Regions from separate parts of the Halalkalibacter sp. HAAS-P014 genome, predicted to be linked through region 1. Evidence: riboswitches for the same ligand, from Rfam matches in the RefSeq annotation. Region 1 holds a riboswitch; each other region holds the start of a gene.
The links. Region 1 has a riboswitch for S-adenosylmethionine ahead of AC1FXZ_RS05785 (methionine biosynthesis PLP-dependent protein). Riboswitches for the same ligand answer to the same signal wherever they lie in the genome.

Region 1 (4,815 bases):
ACAGGATACCACCCCGATCATAAGTTTCTTGAAGCAATGGGCGTTCAAATTGACCAATCTACAGGTCGTCCTCTATTTGATTCTGATACGATGGAAACGAATGTATCAGGGTTGTACATTGCTGGTGTTATTGCTGCAGGAAATAATGCAAATGAGATCTTTATTGAGAATGGTCGTTTTCATGGGGATCTAATTGCAAAGGCAATAACAAAAGTAGATAAATAATGTGAGGTTGGCAGATATGGTTTTGCCCCCTGTAAGTAGGGGGCATCCAAGAGTCCAACATTATTATTTAAAAAATAGCTCCTGTATTTTTAAACGGTCTGATGATTGTTCGAGCACTACCATTAATTTTAATCTAGCTTTTTGTCCGTTTAGGCCATTAGTAAAAATAACCCCTAATTCTTTTAATGTTCGTCCTCCACCTTCATATGCGTATGTATCTGCAACGATCCCATTAAAACAACGAGATACGAGAACAACAGGAATATTTCGATCGATTAAAGCCTTTAGAGCAGGCATAATTGTTGGTGGAACATTTCCTTGCCCAAAAGCTTCAATGATTAGTCCATCAATTTGCGTATTGGCAATCGCTTCGACGATCGCTTGGTCCATCCCTGCATATACTTTTAGTAATGGCACCTTTTTTGTTAATTGTTTAACAGGATAAGATTCACGGTTTGTTAAGGTATGATGAAAAAACACCCCTCGCTTTGTTACGATTCCAATTGGTCCATACTGTGGACTTTGAAACGTTGCAATGTTACTAGAGTGTGTTTTTGTTACATTCTTTGCTGTATGGATTTCATCATTTAATACAACCAAGACACCTTTACCTATAGCGTTCTGGCTTGCAGCAACTCTAACTGCTGATATTAAATTATGAGGACCATCGGCACCAAGTTCGTTGCTAGAACGCATGGCTCCGGTGATTATAACCGGAGTATCCCAATCAAGAAGAAGGTCAAGTAGATATGCTGTTTCTTCAAGTGTATCAGTTCCGTGTGTTACAACAATGCCGTCCAATTTATCCTCTTTTACCCTTACTTTTAATCGTTCTGCTAAATCAACCATTAAATTAGGTGTCATATGGGGAGATGGTATGTTTAAATAGTCATCCACTACAACAGATGCGATGCTTGATAGTGATTCTATAGTGGAATATAATGGATTTATTGAATTAGGTTGTACGGCACCATGTTCATTTTCCAACATAGCAATGGTACCCCCTGTATGTAATAAGAGAATTTTTTTCAAAATAATCACCCCGATTTACTCTATATAGATTACTTATCATACCATATCAAAAAGCTGCGTTGCTTTTTAGGTACTTAATAATAACACACAGGGGAAGGTTTTGAAATTTGTTTGCACTAGTTACAGCAGCCATGGCTCCAGGAATGGCTTTATTATCTTATTTCTATTTGCGTAATCATTACAGTCCGGCAATGGGGGCCCTTGTTTTTAGGACTTTTATTATAGGAATATTACTCGTTTTTCCTGTTATGGTTTTACAATTTGCTTTTACGACTGAAGGATATTTTCTACACCCATTGACTAGGGCTTTTATATTATATGGTTTTATTGAAGAGTTTTTTAAGTGGTTTCTTCTTTGGATATTTGTGTATCAACATACAACATTTGCGAGACGCTATGATGGAATCGTGTTTGGTGCTTCGCTTTCATTAGGATTTGCTTCTTTAGAAAATGTTTTTTATTTAATAGCATATGGGCTTGAAACAGCTTTTGGCCGAGCATTACTGCCAGTTTCTAGTCATGCGTTATATGGTGTGATAATGGGGTATTACTTAGGGAGAGCTAAAGTAGAAAAAGAAAAGCGTGCGAAACATTTGACGTTGGCACTATTGTTACCTATTATGCTACATGGCGTGTACGATTTTATTTTATTGAGTTTTGGGATGTATTTTCTTGTTGGATTGATTCCGTTTATGCTGTTTTTATGGTGGATAGCTCTTAAAAAGGTTAAGCGTGTTCGTCAATTAGACGAGTAGTATACTAAACGGGGTTTAGTTAAATTATTTAAAGTAAAGGGTGATACTTATGGCTAAAGGACGTTACCGTGTAATTATTCGGTGTACGGTTTGCGGCGAGAAGTATATTTTACGAGGAGTACGAAATGAAAAAGGTGAATTTGAAACAGGCTTTAAGCGCTGTGTTTGTGGGAATGAAGAAAAGTTAAACATCGATGCATCATTAGAATAAAAGATGTGATTTTATTTTCATAAAAAATTATTCCTTGCAAATTAGCGAGAATTGTTGTAATTTTGATACAATCAAAACATTTTAATAATTGAATTTCTTATCAAGAGAGACGGAGGGACTGGCCCTAGGATGTCTCAGCAACCAGCCTAAAAGGTCAGGTGCTAATTCCATCAAGTCATTGACTTGAAAGATAAGAGGAAGCGAATTTAAACAACCACCTTCTTCTTATTTTAGAAGGTGGTTTTTATTGTTATTGGAGGTATTAGAGATGAGTAGAGAAAAATTAGAAACGATTTTAGTTCAATTAGGTAACCGATCAAGTAATCCAACTGGAACTATTAATACACCGATTTATTTGTCAACAGCATATAGACATACAGGAATAGGAGAATCTACTGGATATGATTATGCAAGAACAGGAAATCCGACTCGGGAGGTTGTTGAACAAGCAATAGCTAAGCTCGAGGAAGGCGATAGGGGCTTTGCTTGTAGTTCTGGTATGGGAGCCATTCAGACGGTCCTCTCACTTTTTGAGCAAGGTGATGAAATATTAGCATCTCAAGACTTATATGGTGGTACGTATCGCTTGTTTGAACAAGGATGGAATCGTTGGGGGTTAACGTTTGCATTTGAAGACCCAAGAAACATAGAGAAATTTGAGAGTCGTATAACTGAAAAGACAAAAGCGTTATTTATCGAAACACCGACTAATCCTTTGATGCAAGAAGCGTCAATTCCAGATTTGGCCAATTTAGCGAGGAAGCATCAGTTACTGTTGATTGTTGATAACACATTTTATACACCGCTTTTGCAGCAACCATTAGTAGAGGGTGCCGACATTGTTATACATAGCGCAACAAAGTACTTAGGCGGACATAATGATGTTGTTGCTGGTTTGATTGCAGCAAAAGGAGAACACCTTTGTGAGCGTATTGCGTATTATCATAATGGTATTGGAGCAACGTTATCAGCATTTGATTCATATTTATTACTAAGAGGAATGAAAACACTGGCTTTACGTATGGAAAAACATGAAGAGAATGCAAAGGCAATTGTGGAGTATTTAGAGAAAAAGCAAGATGGAATCACGGAAGTACTGTACCCTGGTAAGGGTGGTATGCTTTCATTTAGGATTTTAAAAGAAGAGTGGGTGAATCCATTTTTACAACAGTTAAAATTGGTTTCATTTGCAGAGAGTTTAGGTGGGGTTGAAAGTCTAATGACATATCCTGCAACCCAAACACACATGGACATTCCAGAAGAGGTTCGTATTGCTAATGGTGTTTGTAATCGATTGTTGCGTTTTTCAGTTGGAATTGAACATAGCGAAGATTTAATCGCAGATCTAGAGCAAGCATTTCGCTATGTGAAAGAGAGGGAGAGTGAATGAGTTTACTTGAACAATTAGCCAACAAAGTTCTTATTGGGGACGGAGCGATGGGGACATTGCTTTATGAACAAGGGTTTGATCATTGCTTTGAGGAGGTTAATATAACTGCACCAGAAAAAGTCATTCAAACACACAAAAAGTATGTTGAAGCTGGTGCGGATGTTATTCAGACGAATTCGTATGCTGCAAATTCACTAAAACTTGAAAAGTACGGATTAAATAATGAAGTTCAAAAGTTAAACCGTGAGGCTGTTCGTCTAGCAAGAAAAGCGGCTGGTGACCAAGCTTATGTTTTGGGCACTATTGGAGGAATAAGGCGCTTCGAGCTTGATGATTGGAGCTTGGATGAAATCGAGGCAGCTTTTCGTGAACAAATGAATGTGCTTTTGCAAGAAGGAGTCGATGGTCTACTACTAGAGACATTCTATGACTTAGAGGAAGCGAAAATGGCAATCACTCTTGCTAGAAAGTTAACGAATGCACCAATTATTATTAATCTGGCTATTGGAGACATCGGTGTGATGAATGGAGGTATTTCAGTCTCGGATGCATTTGATCAACTGATTGCTTCAGGTGCTGATGTCGTAGGTTTAAATTGTCGGACAGGCCCATTTCATATGCTGAGGTCATTTGAAACAGTTGCTATCCCCGACAATGCTTATCTTTCAGCGTACCCGAATGCGAGTCTTCCTGATGTTCGGGATGGTCGAGTATTTTATCAATCGAACGCTGATTACTTTCAGGCTATGGGTGAAAAGTTTATTAAACAAGGTGTACGTTTATTAGGAGGTTGTTGTGGAACAACTCCTGCTCATATCGAGGCGTTTGCTAAAGTTAGAGATGAGACAGACCCTGTTGCAACGAAAAAAGTAAAACCACTTACTCGTTTTATTCGTGAGTCAATTGAAATTCCGAGAAAACAAAAGCCTTTAACAGACATTGTTAAGGAACGTAGATCTGTCATCGTAGAGCTTGATCCTCCGAAGAAATTAAATACAAATCGCTTTATGGAAGGAGCAAAAGCTCTAAAAGATGCAGGTGTGGATGCTATTACAATGGCTGATAACTCCCTTGCCTCTCCAAGAGTTGATAATTTAGCACTCGGGGCAATGATTAAGGAGCAAGTAAAAGCGAGGCCACTCGTACATATCACTTGTCGTGATCGGAATCTTATTGGTTTGCAATCTCACTTGATGGGACTT
Region 2 (4,815 bases), on a different contig from region 1:
TGTCAAAGGAATGTTTTTAGCACCCGCCGCCAACATAGTTAAGAGATTATTAGGTTTTACAGAAGTTAGTAAATCAAAAACTGAACCGTATTTTAAAAACTTAGGTGTAAAACCAGCAAAAGGACCAAATAACAATGATTCTTTATTGTCAATAAATCGTGTATCAAGATGTGGAACAGACATTGGAGGCGCACCAACTTTAGCTTTACCATATACTTTTGCGTGATGCTGCGCTACAACATCCGGATTATTACAAACCATAAATAATCCACTTACCGGAAATCCTCCAATATGTTTTCCTTCAGGAATACCCGATTTTTGAAGTAAATGTAGGCTTCCTCCCCCGCCCCCGATAAAGACGAATTTTGCAGCATGCCGTTCAACAGTATCATTATCAAGATTCCTTACTTTCAGTTCCCACATACCATCGCTAGTGCGTTTAATATCATTCACACTACGTTTGTAGTTTATCTCAACACCTTTATTCTCTAAGTGTTCAAACAACATACGCGTTAACGCGCCAAAATTGACATCCGTTCCAGAGTCAATTTTTGTTGCAGCTATAGGTTCACTTGTTGGGCGATCCTGCATAATAAGTGGGACCCATTCCTTTAGCTTTTCTGGATTATCAGAAAATTCCATCCCTTTAAATAGAGGGTTGTTTGTTAGCGCTTCAAAACGTTTCTTTAAAAAAGAGACATTTTTCTCCCCCTGTACAAAACTCATATGAGGCAATGGCATGATAAAGTCCTGTGGGTTATGTAACAAATTACTCTTTACAAGGTAAGACCAAAACTGCATTGAAACCTGAAACTGTTCATTAACTTTTATAGCTTTACTAATATCTACAGATCCATCCGGCTTTTCGTCCGTGTAGTTAAGTTCACACAGCGCGGCATGCCCCGTCCCTGCATTATTCCACTCGTTAGAACTTTCCTCTCCTGCGTTTTCAAGCTTCTCGAATACTGTAATTTTCCATTCCGGTACCAACTCTTTCAAAAGTGTCCCTAAAGTCGCACTCATGATTCCGGAGCCAATTAAAATGATGTCTGTTTTAGTTTCTCGATTGCTCATTTTTACCAACCTTTTCCCCTAAGATTTGCAGAAAAGATGTAGGCGTCACACCATACTAAGCGCGACCTTAGAACACACCTTTTCTGTCTCAATTACAATATCATAGTGTATACATTTAATTATAGATTAACATATCTACTATTATATGATAATTTTAAATTATTTAAAAGCTGGTAAAAAGTGTGACGCCCACATTTTTACCATAGCTATAATTTATTTTCACTTGGAAAAGGTTATTCTTCTTGTAATGGTTGTTTGTTAAAAAGAATTTTTTTAGCTTTAACATATAGTAGACAGCCCGTTCTTATTGATCTTACCCAGTCGGACTCTGTGAAACTAAATCAATACTTTCCTTAACGTTTTTACATTAGCTTTGTGATAAAGAAACCCCTCACAACTAATTGTATCAAATAAAATCGTGCATGTGTGGAGTGTTCTCAAATGTAGTAAACCATTTATTTCCATTTTCCTTGCCCATTTTCTATTCAAGCTATTAAGTTATCGCCTTACTGGAGTAATTTCTGTAATAACTTCATCTTTAATTAGATGTTTAAGTTCGTTTTTCTTTTGTTTAGCTACCGTTAGTTGATGAATAGTAGAAAAGAAAATAAATGATTTATTTTTAACTTGTTGGCTTCCTTTCGTAGTGGGGTCGTGTAAGTCAAAAAATAATTCTACTACTTCCTTATAAGATACTTTCCAGGGATCAAATAAAATATCTACTATATCAATATTTGCCTCTTTTAAATGTCTGATTTGAACATTTTCAATACCACGAAAAACGGTAACAAATGCCTCTTCACTAAAAAACTCACTTGCACCAAACACTGCTCTTTCCATTATGTTCGCTCCTTTGAGCGATAAGCCTTCTATCCATTAAAAAAACCCCTCTTTAATTTAAAGAGAGGTTAGTATCATTACATACAATCCTCTCATCTTTCAAAGGTTAACACCTTTGCAGGAATTAGCACCGTTCAGTCACTTTGACTGATGGTTGCCGGGTTTCATAGGGCCTGTCCCTCTACCACTCTGGATAAGAAGTTTATCGCTATATTTTTTTATATTAACAACTTGCTACTAATAGTATCAATCACTAACCTAAAATTCAAGTACTATTTTGAAAACACTGAACAAAGTACGATTCACGAACTAACAATAGTTGTGGACTAGTATTTAAAACTAAGCTCCCGAACCAAAATTAACTCCAGACATTATATAAGGAATTGCCGACTTGATAAATTCTTCTGGAGGTGTCTTCTTGTTAGTTCTTCTCCATTCTACAGAAGCACCGTAAATTCCCCAGCTCAAAATGACAGCTGTTATTTTTAAGGTCTCATCCTCTTCATCCTTATTTTGTCTTACTAACATATTGTAAAAAATAATTTCGAGCTGTTCTCTAATAATACGGGCAATCGTTTCTTCGTATCCTCTATAACAACGGAAGGATAAAGATTTTTGAAAGTCCGTTATTGCTATGAAGACACTACGTACCGATTCTTCATTTAATTCGTTTTCCTCAAAAATATTACCATTCAAATTAATCGATAATACTTCTGATAGTACCTTTTCTAATAAATCATATATGTCTTCAAAATGATAATAGAATGTTGCACGATTAATCATCGCTTCTGTTGTAATATCCTTAATGGTAATGTCCTTAAATTCCTTTTTACTAGACAGTTCAATGAAAGAATCCATGATCAATTTACGAGTACGAAGAACCCGGGGGTCCGTCTTTGATTGTGTCATTTTGTTGTCACCCCTACTTTTTAAACAATTTCACGAATGTGTTGTATAAACAACAAATCAAATGAACTATTGGTATTGTCGGTTCTCATTATTTACTAAAATAAGATTATAAGCAAATTTGATGCTTCCGTATAAAATTATGGTAATGAAATATAGAGTATGACTTATACAGTCTGTTCTACACTTCGTATTGAATAAGTTACAGCAAAGGAGGAAACTTAATTGACGAGCAACAAAAAGATGATATGTGATTTAGAAACAGGTGTGTGTGGGGAAGTCAATGAGGAAAAGATGGAATTAATTGACCTGAATCAACCAAAGAAAGTGATTGATCTTTATTATGTAACAGACCCTATTTGCTCTCATTGTTGGGCAATTGAACCCGTACTTCGCCGTTTCACCGAGCAATATGGGGATTATTTTAATGTTCATACGGTTATGGGAGGACTACTGGAGAAATGGGGTGATGGTCCAGTTGATCCAGGTAATGGGATCTCAAGACCCCAAGACGTGGCAGGTCACTGGAGGGAAGTCGGAGAATATTCGAGGATGCCAATTGATGGATCACTTTGGTATGATAATCCAATCCAATCATCTTTTCCCCCTTCCCGTGTATTTAAAGTGATTCAAAAAAATCATAATGATACATCTGCAAATGAATTTTTACGGCGTGCCAGAGAAGCAGTTTTTGCATTTAATCAAAATATTGCAGATAAATCCGTAATGATCAATATCGTCAATTCTATTGGACTTGACGGAGAAACCGTTGTAACTGAAGCTGAACAACCTAACGGACAAAAATTATTAAGTGAAGATTTTGAGCTAGCCAAAAACTTAGGCGTTAGAGGATTTCCAACCATTATCATGATTAATGAGGATAATAAAGGGATAAAACTAGTTGGCGCGCGCTCTTTTGAGGAGTATGTTCGTGGATTAAAACAAGTCCTAGCCATTGAAGAACTTCAGCCAAAACAACAACCATCCCTTTCTAGCTTACTCGAAAAGGAAAAACTTTTATTCTCAAAAGAAATCGAAGTTATGTATGATGTCGAAAAAACAGATATAAATGATTTTGTTACTGGAAAACTTCCAACAAACAGTTATCAAAAGAAGGAAATTTTAGGGGAGTTATACTTTACTACTAAATAACAAAGGAGAATAATAAATGGCTTACGTATTACAAGTTGATTTCAAAATGAACGGACCTTTTGGAGATGAAATGGCAGAGGAGTTCTCTAGCTTAGCGAAAAGTATCAATGAAGAAGATGGCTTCATGTGGAAGATTTGGACAGAAAATCCCGAAAACAATGAAGCAGGAGGAATTTATATTTTTGAAACAAAAGAAACGGCTGAAGCATATTTAGAAATGCACTCTAAAAGGTTAGCTAGCTTTGGAATAACAGATGTTAACGCAAAGATTTTTTCCATAAATTCTAAACTTACTGCGATTACTAATGGTCCACTAAAATAAACTATAAGAATGCAGGTGTGTGAGGTAACACACCTGCATTCTTGAGCTTGAACTTACTTCTTTTTGGCAACAGAGTCAGGATAGACTATAATTACAGAAAATTATTAGGTGTCACAGTAATCGGTAACAGACAGCAGTTCCGTTGGTTGGCTATGTGCCTTGCTCATTGTCTTTTAAAAGCTGTTGATTAAAAGGTGTTCCATAACTTAGAAAAGATCTTCGTAATCAATTTTCTCAACCGTTTTCTTCGCTTCAGCAGAGAGCTCTTCTGAGAACTCTGCCATAGCAGTTTGGTTGGAATTTTCAAATGCTTTTACTTGACTGTCCCTAAGAAAATTAGTAATAAATTGTTTCATTTGTGGCAATTCATTACCACGACCTTTCAAAAAACTAAATACTGCAACTCCCATTCCTACTACAGTTAGTAACATACCTCCGTTGGTTTTACGATTAGCCCCAAATAATTGCTGTGCTCGTCTCCCCCAATTAAATACAGCTCTGATCCAACGAATATGATTAAT
Region 3 (4,815 bases), on a different contig from region 1:
AGTGACGTAATGGGTAATACATTGTTTATGTATACCGGTTCGTCTCAAATATAATAATGTAGAGGGAGAAAGGAGGGGGAACGAATGGCGATAACATTTTATGAATACCCGAAATGTGGTACTTGTAGAAAAGCTAAAAAATGGTTTGCTGATAAGGGAATTGAAGTAAACGCTATACATATCGTTGAACAACCACCATCTAAGAATGATCTGCGTGACCTTTATGAAAAAAGTGGACTAGAAGTGAAAAAGTTTTTTAATACAAGTGGAAAAAAGTATCGTGAACTTGGATTAAAAGACAAAGTAAAAGAGATGTCAGAGGATGAAGCTCTTGAGTTGCTTTCATCAGATGGAATGTTAATTAAAAGACCGATTACGACTGATGGTACAAAGGTGACCGTCGGATTTAAAGAAGAACAATTTGAAGAAACATGGAATTAAAGGTTTGTGTTTTCAATGGAAAAGCAGGTATAATATAGTAAATTTGTAATAGAGATGGAGGAATTTTAAATGAGTAACCTACCGAAAGAATTAAAGTATTCAGAAGAGCACGAATGGGTAAAAACAGAAGGAGAAAAAGTTCGTATCGGAATTACGGATTTTGCTCAATCTGAACTTGGAGATATCGTTTTTGTTGAATTACCAGAAGTAGGCGACGAAATCGAAGCGGACGAGCCATTTGGCAGTGTAGAATCTGTAAAAACCGTTTCTGAACTATACGCACCAGTAAGTGGTAAAGTGGTAGAAGTAAACGAAGACCTCGATGACTCTCCAGAGTTTGTAAACGAATCTCCATACGAAAAAGCTTGGATGATCGTAGTCGAGCCAAGCAACTCAAGCGAAATCGATCAACTAATGACAGCAGAACAATACGAAGAAATGACTAAAGAAGAAGACTAGAGAAAAATCCCCAATAGGCCGCATTTGCCTATTGGGGATTTTTCGAAGCAATGAGCGAAGCCGGTGCAAAGACCTTAAGTCTCGATGGGGGGGGTCCCATCGAGACGCGCAGCGAGAGAAGCCATTGCCAAAGCATCATCGAATAGGCTGCATTTGCCTATTGGGGATTTTTCTTCTATAAGAGGGAAACATCCCCTATTATAGGAGTCACTTCAATGTTTCATTAAATAAGCACGTGGGAATGATAAAAGTAACTTCTGCTTAAGGGAGGTTGCAAAGAATGAGTCTTACACGTGTCGATGTTACAAGCAGAGTAAAAGGAAAGTACGAAAATGGGCATATGAACTTGTACTTGGGCAATGCTCAAGTTGGGAAGGTGATTGAAACAAATCAAGGCTTCCAGCATGAAATGGCAGAGGGATTTGAATTTGAAAATGATAAAGTTTTTCGCTATGAGCAAGAAAACCCAAGACAAGTGAAATCTTATGTAGAAGATTGTGACCAAGGTTGGTGTTAGTCGTTAGTTGGCTAGAGTAAGATCTTTACTCTAAGCCAACTTTTTTAGTTGAAAAGGTATTTTTTGCTAGTAAGTTATTTTACAATAACTCACTTAAGGTGTTCGAAATAGAAGGCTATTGACAAAACAACCATTTATATGGAAAAGATTCAAAAGAATACAAAAATTATATTATAGCAATGTTACTTTTTCAGTTGACACTATTTTTTACGCATGCTATGATTCTCTCAATGTTAGAGAAATTAAGTAATGTAATTTAATAGACTCTTATCCAGAGTGGCGGAGGGACTGGCCCGAAGATGCCCGGCAACCGTTAGATTTTCGAATCTAAGAAGGTGCTAAATCCTGCAAAGCATGAGCTTTGATAGATGAGAGAAAGTGTAATCTATACCTTTCTGTCATAACGAGCAGGAAGGTTTTTTATTTATATATTTTACGGGTATAAAGCTGAGTTCTCATATCTGGTAAGTATGCGTTGTTTTAGGGGAAACGGCGATGAGGAAAGAAGGGATGAAATGATGATTTCATTAAGTGGCATCCGAAAAGTATTCAAGACGAAGGACGGTCCGGTTACTGCAGTAAATGGAATTGATTTAACGATAGAAGAAGGCGAAATATATGGGATCATCGGGTATAGTGGTGCAGGGAAAAGTACACTGATTCGCATGCTTAATATGCTCGAACGTCCATCTGAAGGGGATGTGAAGGTTGCAGGCCGAACGCTATCGAAGCTCAATCCAAAAGAGCTAAGAAAGGCGCGTCAAGAGATCGGTATGATTTTCCAACATTTTAATTTACTTTGGTCACGAACTGTTCGCGAAAATATTGCTTTTCCTCTTGAGATTGCTGGAGTGAAAAAGGCAGAGCGCACAAAGCGAGTGGATGATCTGATTGAACTTGTTGGCCTAAAAGGCAGAGGAGATAGTTATCCGTCACAATTAAGTGGTGGGCAAAAGCAGCGAGTTGGGATAGCTAGAGCTCTTGCTAATAATCCAAAGGTGTTGCTTTGTGATGAAGCGACATCTGCTCTTGATCCGAAAACAACCGATTCCATATTAGATTTGCTTGTTGATATCAATGAAAAGTTAGGATTGACGATTATTTTGATTACACATGAAATGCATGTGATTCGCAAGATTTGCCATCAAGTAGCTGTCATGGAAGCAGGTAAAGTTGTTGAAAAAGGGCCTGTACTTGATGTATTCCGTAGGCCAAAGGAGAATATGACTAAAGAGTTTGTCAAACAAATTACTGAACCTGAAGAGACAGTCGACGCGATTACACAAATGCTTACTGAACATCCTGAAGGGGAAATCGTTCAATTAACCTTTGTTGGTCAAGAAGCTGAACGACCATTGATAACCCAATTGATTCGTCAGTTTGATATTGAGGTAAATATTGTTCAAGGGAAAATCACGAAAATTCAAGAAGGCTCCTACGGGACTTTATTTGTCGCATTAAATGGTGAAAGAGATGAGATTCAAAAGGCGATTACTTTTATTCGAAATAAAGAAGTCGAAGTGGAGGTGATCGTCCATGATTGATCAATGGTTAGGAGATGTAAAGTGGGATAAGTTGTGGGAAGCCACTGTTGAAACGCTTTATATGACCAGTATATCCGTTGCTGCGACGTTCATTCTCGGTCTCATTCTCGGAATGATTTTGTATTTAACAAGTAAGGGGAACCTTTGGGAAAATGCGTTCGTAAACGGGATATTCAGTTTTATCGTGAACGTGTTTAGGTCCATTCCTTTTATTATATTAATTGTATTATTAATACCTTTTACACGGATGCTTGTCGGTTCAATGCTAGGAGCAAATGCCGCCTTGCCGGCTTTAATTATTGGAGCTGCGCCATTCTATGCAAGAATGGTCGAGATTGCGCTTCGTGAAATTGATAAAGGTGTGATCGAGGCGTCTCAAGCGATGGGAGCGAGCAATTGGGACATTATACGCAAAGTGTTAATCCCTGAATCGCTGCCGGCATTAATTTCGGGGATTACCGTTACATCGATTGCCTTGGTAAGTTACACAGCAATGGCAGGTGTGATCGGTGCCGGGGGGCTTGGGCATTTTGCGTACTTAGAGGGCTTCCAACGAAACAATAGTCAAATTACGTTTGTTGCTACAATTGTCATCCTGTTGATTGTTTTCATGATTCAATGGATAGGTGACTATTTTACAAATAAAACAGATAAACGATAACAAGGGGGATTTAACAATGAAAAAGTTTTTGAGTGTGATTGGTGCAGCTGCACTATCAGTATCATTAGTAGCATGTGGTGGAGCAACAGAGGAAGAAACGCAAGAACAAGCGGGAGAAGAAGAGGCAGGTCAAGAAGAACTAACGAAATTAGTAGTTGGCGCTTCTGCTGTACCTCATACAGAAGTTCTTGAATTTGCGGCACCATTGCTTGAAGAAGAAGGCATTGATCTTGATATCGTGACATTCCAAGATTACATTTTGCCAAACCAAGCCCTTCGTGATGAAGAAATTGACGTGAACTACTTCCAAACACCTGGCTATCTAGCAATGCAAATAGAAGAAAATGATTATGACTTTGTAAGTGTTGGAGCAATTCACGCTGAGCCAATCGGTGTTTATTCACAAGAGTTTGAGAGCTTAGAAGATCTTCCAGAAGGTGCAAGTATCGTAATGAGTGACTCTATTAGTGATCACGGCCGTATTCTGCCGATCTTTGAACACTACGGAATTATTGAGCTTGATGTTGAAGAAGGTCAATTAGCTACTATCGATGACATTAGCTCAAACCCGAAAAACCTTCAATTTGGTGATCCTCAAGTGGAAGCAAGAATGTTAGCACCATCTTTTGAAGCTGGTGAAGGTGATGCTGTTGTGATCAACACGAACTATGCACTTGAAGGTGGCGTAGATATCGAAAAATATGGTATCGCGTTTGAAGGTGATGATGTTCTTCAGCCTAACTTAATTGTTGTTCGCTCTGAAGATGAAACTCGTCCTGAGGTTTTAAAATTAGTCGAAATCCTTCAATCTGAAGAAGTTCAAGAATTTATTATTGAAACATATAACGGAGCAGTAATCCCGTTAACAAATTAATAAGTAATCGTAAAGCTGCAGAGGAATTTCACTCTGCGGCTTTTTCTTTGCCATCATAGTTGCGTGAAAATCAATGCTTTCTACTGTATAAAGTACTGAATCCATACGAATACTAACGTTGCACAATTAAGATAATGGGAGGAACTATTTATGGACCAACAACAAAACAACCCAATTGAAACGGCGCTTCAAGAGTACAAGCAAGGACTCGGAAATTTCACACAAAAAATGCCTAAAATAGCAAAGAAATATAATGCTTTTACAGAAGAGTGCTTTGCAGAAGGAAGCCTTTCGAAAAAAGAAAAGCAAATGATTGCTT
Region 4 (4,815 bases), on a different contig from region 1:
TGAGGAGTCAAGTACATATTTTACTCAAGTAAAGAAATATCTAGACAAACTAGGGATTTCATACGTAGTGGACCCGACATTGGTAAGAGGTCTCGATTACTATTACCATACGGCGTTTGAGATTATGGCTGAAGGTGAAGGATTTGGTGCCATCACAACCTTATGTGGTGGAGGTCGTTACAATGGATTAGTTGAAGAGATCGGTGGTCCTTCAACGCCAGGAATTGGTTTTGCCTTTAGTATAGAACGGGTCATTATGGCATTAAAAGCACAAGAGCAAAAGGCATCTGTTGCTCCGACATTAGATTGTTATCTTGTTTCTTTGGGAGATGCTGCTAAAGAAAAAACAGTTGAACTCCTATATCAACTTAGAAAAGCAGGAGTAAGTGCCGATAAAGATTATTTAGATAAAAAAATGAAAGCACAGTTTAAGGCAGCAGATCGTCTTAAAGCTCGTTTTACAGCAATCCTTGGAGAAGATGAGCTTAACGCAGGGAAGATTAATGTGAAAGATATGGAAACAGGACAACAGGAAGAAATAACGTTAGAATTATTTATTAACTATATAAAAGAGAAAACAGTTGGAGGTAAGTAAGATGATTGGGAGAACACATCATTGTGGAGTACTAAGAGAAGAACATGTTGGGCAAAAAGTACAATTGAAAGGCTGGGTTCAAAGACGACGTGATTTAGGACAGGTTATCTTTTTAGATGTTCGTGACCGTTCGGGAATTGTTCAAGTTGTTTTTAATCCAGAAACAAGTGAAGAAGCACTCACTGTTGCCGAACGTGTAAGGAATGAATATGTAATTGAACTTGAGGGAGAGGTTGTTGCAAGAGATCCACAAACTGTTAATGATAAGCTTGCAACAGGACAAATTGAAGTTCATGTTCATAATTTGAGCATCTTAAATGCTTCGAAGCCACTACCATTTCAAATTGAATCTGATACAGATGCATCCGAAGATGTTCGTTTGAAATATCGTTATCTTGATCTTCGACGCCCAGATATGCAAGAGACATTTAAATTACGCCATCGCACAACTAAATTGATTCGTAACTTTCTTGACGAAGAAGCGTTCATGGAAATTGAAACACCAATGTTAACGAAAAGTACACCCGAAGGAGCACGTGATTACCTTGTTCCAAGCCGTGTACACCATGGTGAATTTTATGCTTTACCACAATCACCACAGCTTTTTAAACAGCTATTGATGGTTTCAGGATTCGAGCGTTACTATCAAATCGTTCGTTGTTTCCGCGATGAAGATTTACGTGCTGATCGTCAACCTGAATTTACACAAGTCGATATTGAAACATCGTTCATGGATAAAGAAGACTTACTTGCAATGACTGAGAAGATGATGGCTAAAGTTATGAAAGAATTAAAAGGTGTAGAAGTACCTTTACCTTTACCTCGTTTAACTTATGATGAAGCAATGAATCGTTTTGGTTCAGATAAGCCTGATCTTCGTTTTGGAATGGAGCTAATTGAGCTGTCTGATGTAGTGAAAGACTCTGAGTTCAAAGTTTTCCAAAGTGCACTTGCAAGTGGAGGTGTAGTTAAAGGCTTAAACTTAAAAGGGGGAGCAGACAAGCTTTCACGCAAGGAGATTGATGCTTTAACTGATTTTGTCAAACAGTATGGAGCAAAAGGGTTAGCGTGGTTAAAAGTCGAGGAGGAAGGACTTAAAGGTCCAATTGCAAAATTCTTTGATGGTGAAATTGTAACTTCGCTTAAGGAAGCGCTAAATGCTGAAGTCGGTGACTTGTTATTCTTCGGTGCTGATAAGAAGCAAGTTGTTTTTGACAGCTTAGGGGCGCTACGCCTTAAGTTTGGTAAACAATTTGACTTAATCGATCAAAATCAATTTAACTTCCTTTGGGTTGTTGACTTCCCTCTAGTTGAGTATGATGAAGAAGCGAAACGTTACGTAGCTCTGCATCATCCATTTACAAGTCCTGTACAAGAAGATCTTGAACTTCTTGCAACAGATCCAGGTAGTGTACGTGCAAATGCATATGACCTAGTTTTAAATGGTTATGAGCTTGGTGGGGGATCGCAGCGTATTTACCAAAGTGATATCCAAGAACAAATGTTTAAAGCGCTCGGCTTTTCTGAAGAAGAAGCACGTGAACAATTTGGTTTCTTATTAGAAGCATTTGAATTTGGAACACCACCACACGGAGGTATTGCTTTAGGTTTAGACCGTCTTGTAATGCTGTTAGCAGGTCGAACAAATTTACGTGATACTATTGCTTTCCCGAAGACTGCGAGTGCGAGTGACCTATTGACGAACGCTCCAGGTGAAGTTAGTGTTGAACAACTTATTGATTTAAATTTATCTATTATCGGCAAAAAATCTGAAAAGGTTAATGTGTAAATATTGACTGTTTGATTAGATTCATGTAAGATCACGATAACTAAAATAAACTAAAAAAGTAACTTATCCAGAGAGGCGGAGGGAACTGACCCGATGAAGCCCGGCAACCTTTTTGCACGCCAGCAAAAAAGGTGCTACTTTCAGCAGGATGTATACCATTCTGAAAGATAAGTAAAGGCAGAAAAACCTTTCCTTATTTGGAAAGGTTTTTTGTTTTTTTATAGGAGGAGAAATAGGATGATACGAGTAGGTTTAATAGGTTTTGGAACAGTTGGAAGAGGTGTCTTGGAACGATTTGAACGAACAAACGAACAAGTCAAGCAATTGTTAGGGCAAGAGGTAGTTGTCTCAGCAATTTTAGTAAAAGACCGGCAAAAAAAGAGAGCTTTAAAGATCGAGGCATCGATAACTACTAGTTGGGAAGAGTTCTGTCAGGCTGCTAACTTTGATGTTATCTTTGAAGCTATCGGTGGGGTTGAACCAGCCTTTTCCTATACCTCCTATTGGTTAAAAAGAGGTGTACCAATAATAAGTGCTAATAAAAAATTAGTTGCTGAAAAAGGTGAAAAACTGGAAGAGCTTGCAGCTACTCATGATACATACTATGGATATGAAGCAGCAGTAGGGGGAGGCATTCCTATAATTAATGCATTAAAAGGAACGCTTTCTACAACACCTATTAGCAGAGTTTCCGGAATATTAAATGGTACGACCAATTATATGTTGACAGAAATGATTGAAAACAAACGAAGCTTTACCGATGTATTACAAAATGCCAAAGATCTTGGTTATGCTGAAGCTGACCCAACTGATGATATCGAAGGCTTTGATGCGTGGTATAAAATCCGGATTCTCAGCCGGCTATGTTTTGGTGTTTGGCCGAAAGTAGAACAATTTAGTCGCGAGGGAATAGCAAGTATAGAAGATTGGCATGTTGAAGTAGGTGAGCAATTAGGCTTTAAATTAAAGCTCATCGCTGAGGCATGGAGAAACGGTTCTGAAATAAAAGGGAGGGTAACACCTGCTTTCCTAGGAGAGGGAGAGCCATTAGCGAGCGTAAAAGGTGTGACGAACGGGATTTCGATTGAAGGGCTCTCAGTTAACCAGCTTCTTTTTATCGGTCCGGGAGCCGGAAAAGAAGCAACTTCCAACAGTATGGTCGAAGATTATATTTTCCACAATCGTTTGTCTCGACTAAATAGAGATTCGAAGGCGTATGAAACGTATGAAGCTGAACCGTCTGCCTATGCTTTACTATTTTTTAATCATCAAAAGAGGCCAGAGGCATTGCAATGGGCGAAGGATTTCCAGGTATCAATAGTCGATACTTTTTGGCATGAAGAAGGGGAAGGGTGGATTATCGCCAATAGTCATGCATCATCATTTATGCAGTATCCGATTTATGGTGATATTAAAACAAAAACAGCTAAACAGCTGGTGCATTAACGTAAATCAGGGCGTTCTGATTTTAGCTTTTTATAGGCACTTACTAATGAATAGGCATCCTCTTTAATGTAGTAAGTTCGAACACCTCTGTTTGTATGTAAATAAAGAAACCCCATTGCGTTCTTTTCGGGCTTTTTCCGGTAAGAAATATCTAATATCTCGGTAAGAGAAAATGTATCATCTTTGATCATCAATTGATTATCAAAAAGCTTTATATGAAATGAAGTTTCAATATAGCGTTTTTCTGTCCAACCAATTTCTTGGCGAATTTCAACACATTTTTGAGTGGCGAGTAAATTCATTAAAGGCATCCTTTCTATCTACAATTGTACTGTAGATAAGTTTACCACAGAGGTGGGCTAATAAAAAACACGAACAATAGAATGAATAGTTTGAAAATTCATTGACTTACAACATGTAATTTGTTAATATATTTTTAAACAAGTAAGAACTCCTAAAATGCACGTGTACATTTTTATTTTGAGCCAACATATTATTTATGGGAGCTTGCGTTAGAGATAGGAGGACATGCCTGAAGGAAGGAAGTCTGATTATTTGTACAGAGCACCCACCTGCGAGAGCGCAGGTTCAAAATAATAAGTATTACGACATTATTGGGATTCTTACTATATAAAAGCAATCTACAACTTTTCAAATAGAGAGGTTGTTTTTTTGTTGTATTGTCGAATTTTTGACTATACTAGTAAAAAGGATTTTATTGTATTAGCAGTTTTAGTAGGGTATTAATCGCTTAGACTTTTATAAATTGCTATGGTATAGTCAATTCCGACAGTATGTTTGGAGGGAGTAAAAGGGTATGTTGCATCAATTTTCTAGAAATGAATTGGCCATTGGTCATGATGGATTAGATCGATTGAAAAATAGTACAGTTGCTGTGCTTGGAATTGGAGGGGTAGGCTCTTTCTCAGCCGAGGCTTTAGCGCGTTCTGGAGTTGGCCGATTAGTGCTTGTGGACAAGGATGAT

Region 2: linked by a shared signal. The riboswitch ahead of AC1FXZ_RS09040 (peptide-methionine (S)-S-oxide reductase) and the one ahead of AC1FXZ_RS05785 (methionine biosynthesis PLP-dependent protein) in region 1 are both predicted to bind S-adenosylmethionine.
Region 3: linked by a shared signal. The riboswitch ahead of AC1FXZ_RS07275 (methionine ABC transporter ATP-binding protein) and the one ahead of AC1FXZ_RS05785 (methionine biosynthesis PLP-dependent protein) in region 1 are both predicted to bind S-adenosylmethionine.
Region 4: linked by a shared signal. The riboswitch ahead of AC1FXZ_RS12215 (homoserine dehydrogenase) and the one ahead of AC1FXZ_RS05785 (methionine biosynthesis PLP-dependent protein) in region 1 are both predicted to bind S-adenosylmethionine.

What each region holds. Positions count from the first base shown of each region.
Region 1 is NZ_JBWQTV010000006.1:199,305-204,119, reverse strand. Features, by position in the region: gene AC1FXZ_RS05805 (YpdA family putative bacillithiol disulfide reductase) at 1-225, shown strand, start outside; gene AC1FXZ_RS05800 (asparaginase) at 289-1,257, opposite strand; gene prsW (glutamic-type intramembrane protease PrsW) at 1,365-2,012, shown strand; gene AC1FXZ_RS05790 (hypothetical protein) at 2,062-2,223, shown strand; SAM riboswitch class I at 2,318-2,420, shown strand; gene AC1FXZ_RS05785 (methionine biosynthesis PLP-dependent protein) at 2,492-3,613, shown strand; gene AC1FXZ_RS05780 (bifunctional homocysteine S-methyltransferase/methylenetetrahydrofolate reductase) at 3,610-4,815, shown strand, end outside.
Region 2 is NZ_JBWQTV010000011.1:79,853-84,667, forward strand. Features, by position in the region: gene AC1FXZ_RS09035 (malate:quinone oxidoreductase) at 1-1,074, opposite strand, end outside; gene AC1FXZ_RS09040 (peptide-methionine (S)-S-oxide reductase) at 1,573-1,914, opposite strand; SAM riboswitch class I at 2,004-2,114, opposite strand; gene AC1FXZ_RS09045 (TetR/AcrR family transcriptional regulator) at 2,254-2,823, opposite strand; gene AC1FXZ_RS09050 (DsbA family oxidoreductase) at 3,064-3,972, shown strand; gene AC1FXZ_RS09055 (monooxygenase) at 3,989-4,294, shown strand; gene AC1FXZ_RS09060 (hypothetical protein) at 4,501-4,815, opposite strand, start outside.
Region 3 is NZ_JBWQTV010000007.1:83,312-88,126, reverse strand. Features, by position in the region: gene AC1FXZ_RS07290 (arsenate reductase family protein) at 85-441, shown strand; gene gcvH (glycine cleavage system protein GcvH) at 511-900, shown strand; gene AC1FXZ_RS07280 (YusG family protein) at 1,181-1,417, shown strand; SAM riboswitch class I at 1,682-1,792, shown strand; gene AC1FXZ_RS07275 (methionine ABC transporter ATP-binding protein) at 1,936-2,961, shown strand; gene AC1FXZ_RS07270 (methionine ABC transporter permease) at 2,954-3,622, shown strand; gene AC1FXZ_RS07265 (MetQ/NlpA family ABC transporter substrate-binding protein) at 3,639-4,496, shown strand; gene AC1FXZ_RS07260 (carboxymuconolactone decarboxylase family protein) at 4,647-4,815, shown strand, end outside.
Region 4 is NZ_JBWQTV010000015.1:42,723-47,537, forward strand. Features, by position in the region: gene hisS (histidine--tRNA ligase) at 1-595, shown strand, start outside; gene aspS (aspartate--tRNA ligase) at 597-2,384, shown strand; SAM riboswitch class I at 2,445-2,558, shown strand; gene AC1FXZ_RS12215 (homoserine dehydrogenase) at 2,622-3,830, shown strand; gene AC1FXZ_RS12220 (hypothetical protein) at 3,827-4,132, opposite strand; RNA gene ssrS (6S RNA) at 4,279-4,455, shown strand; gene AC1FXZ_RS12230 (tRNA threonylcarbamoyladenosine dehydratase) at 4,648-4,815, shown strand, end outside.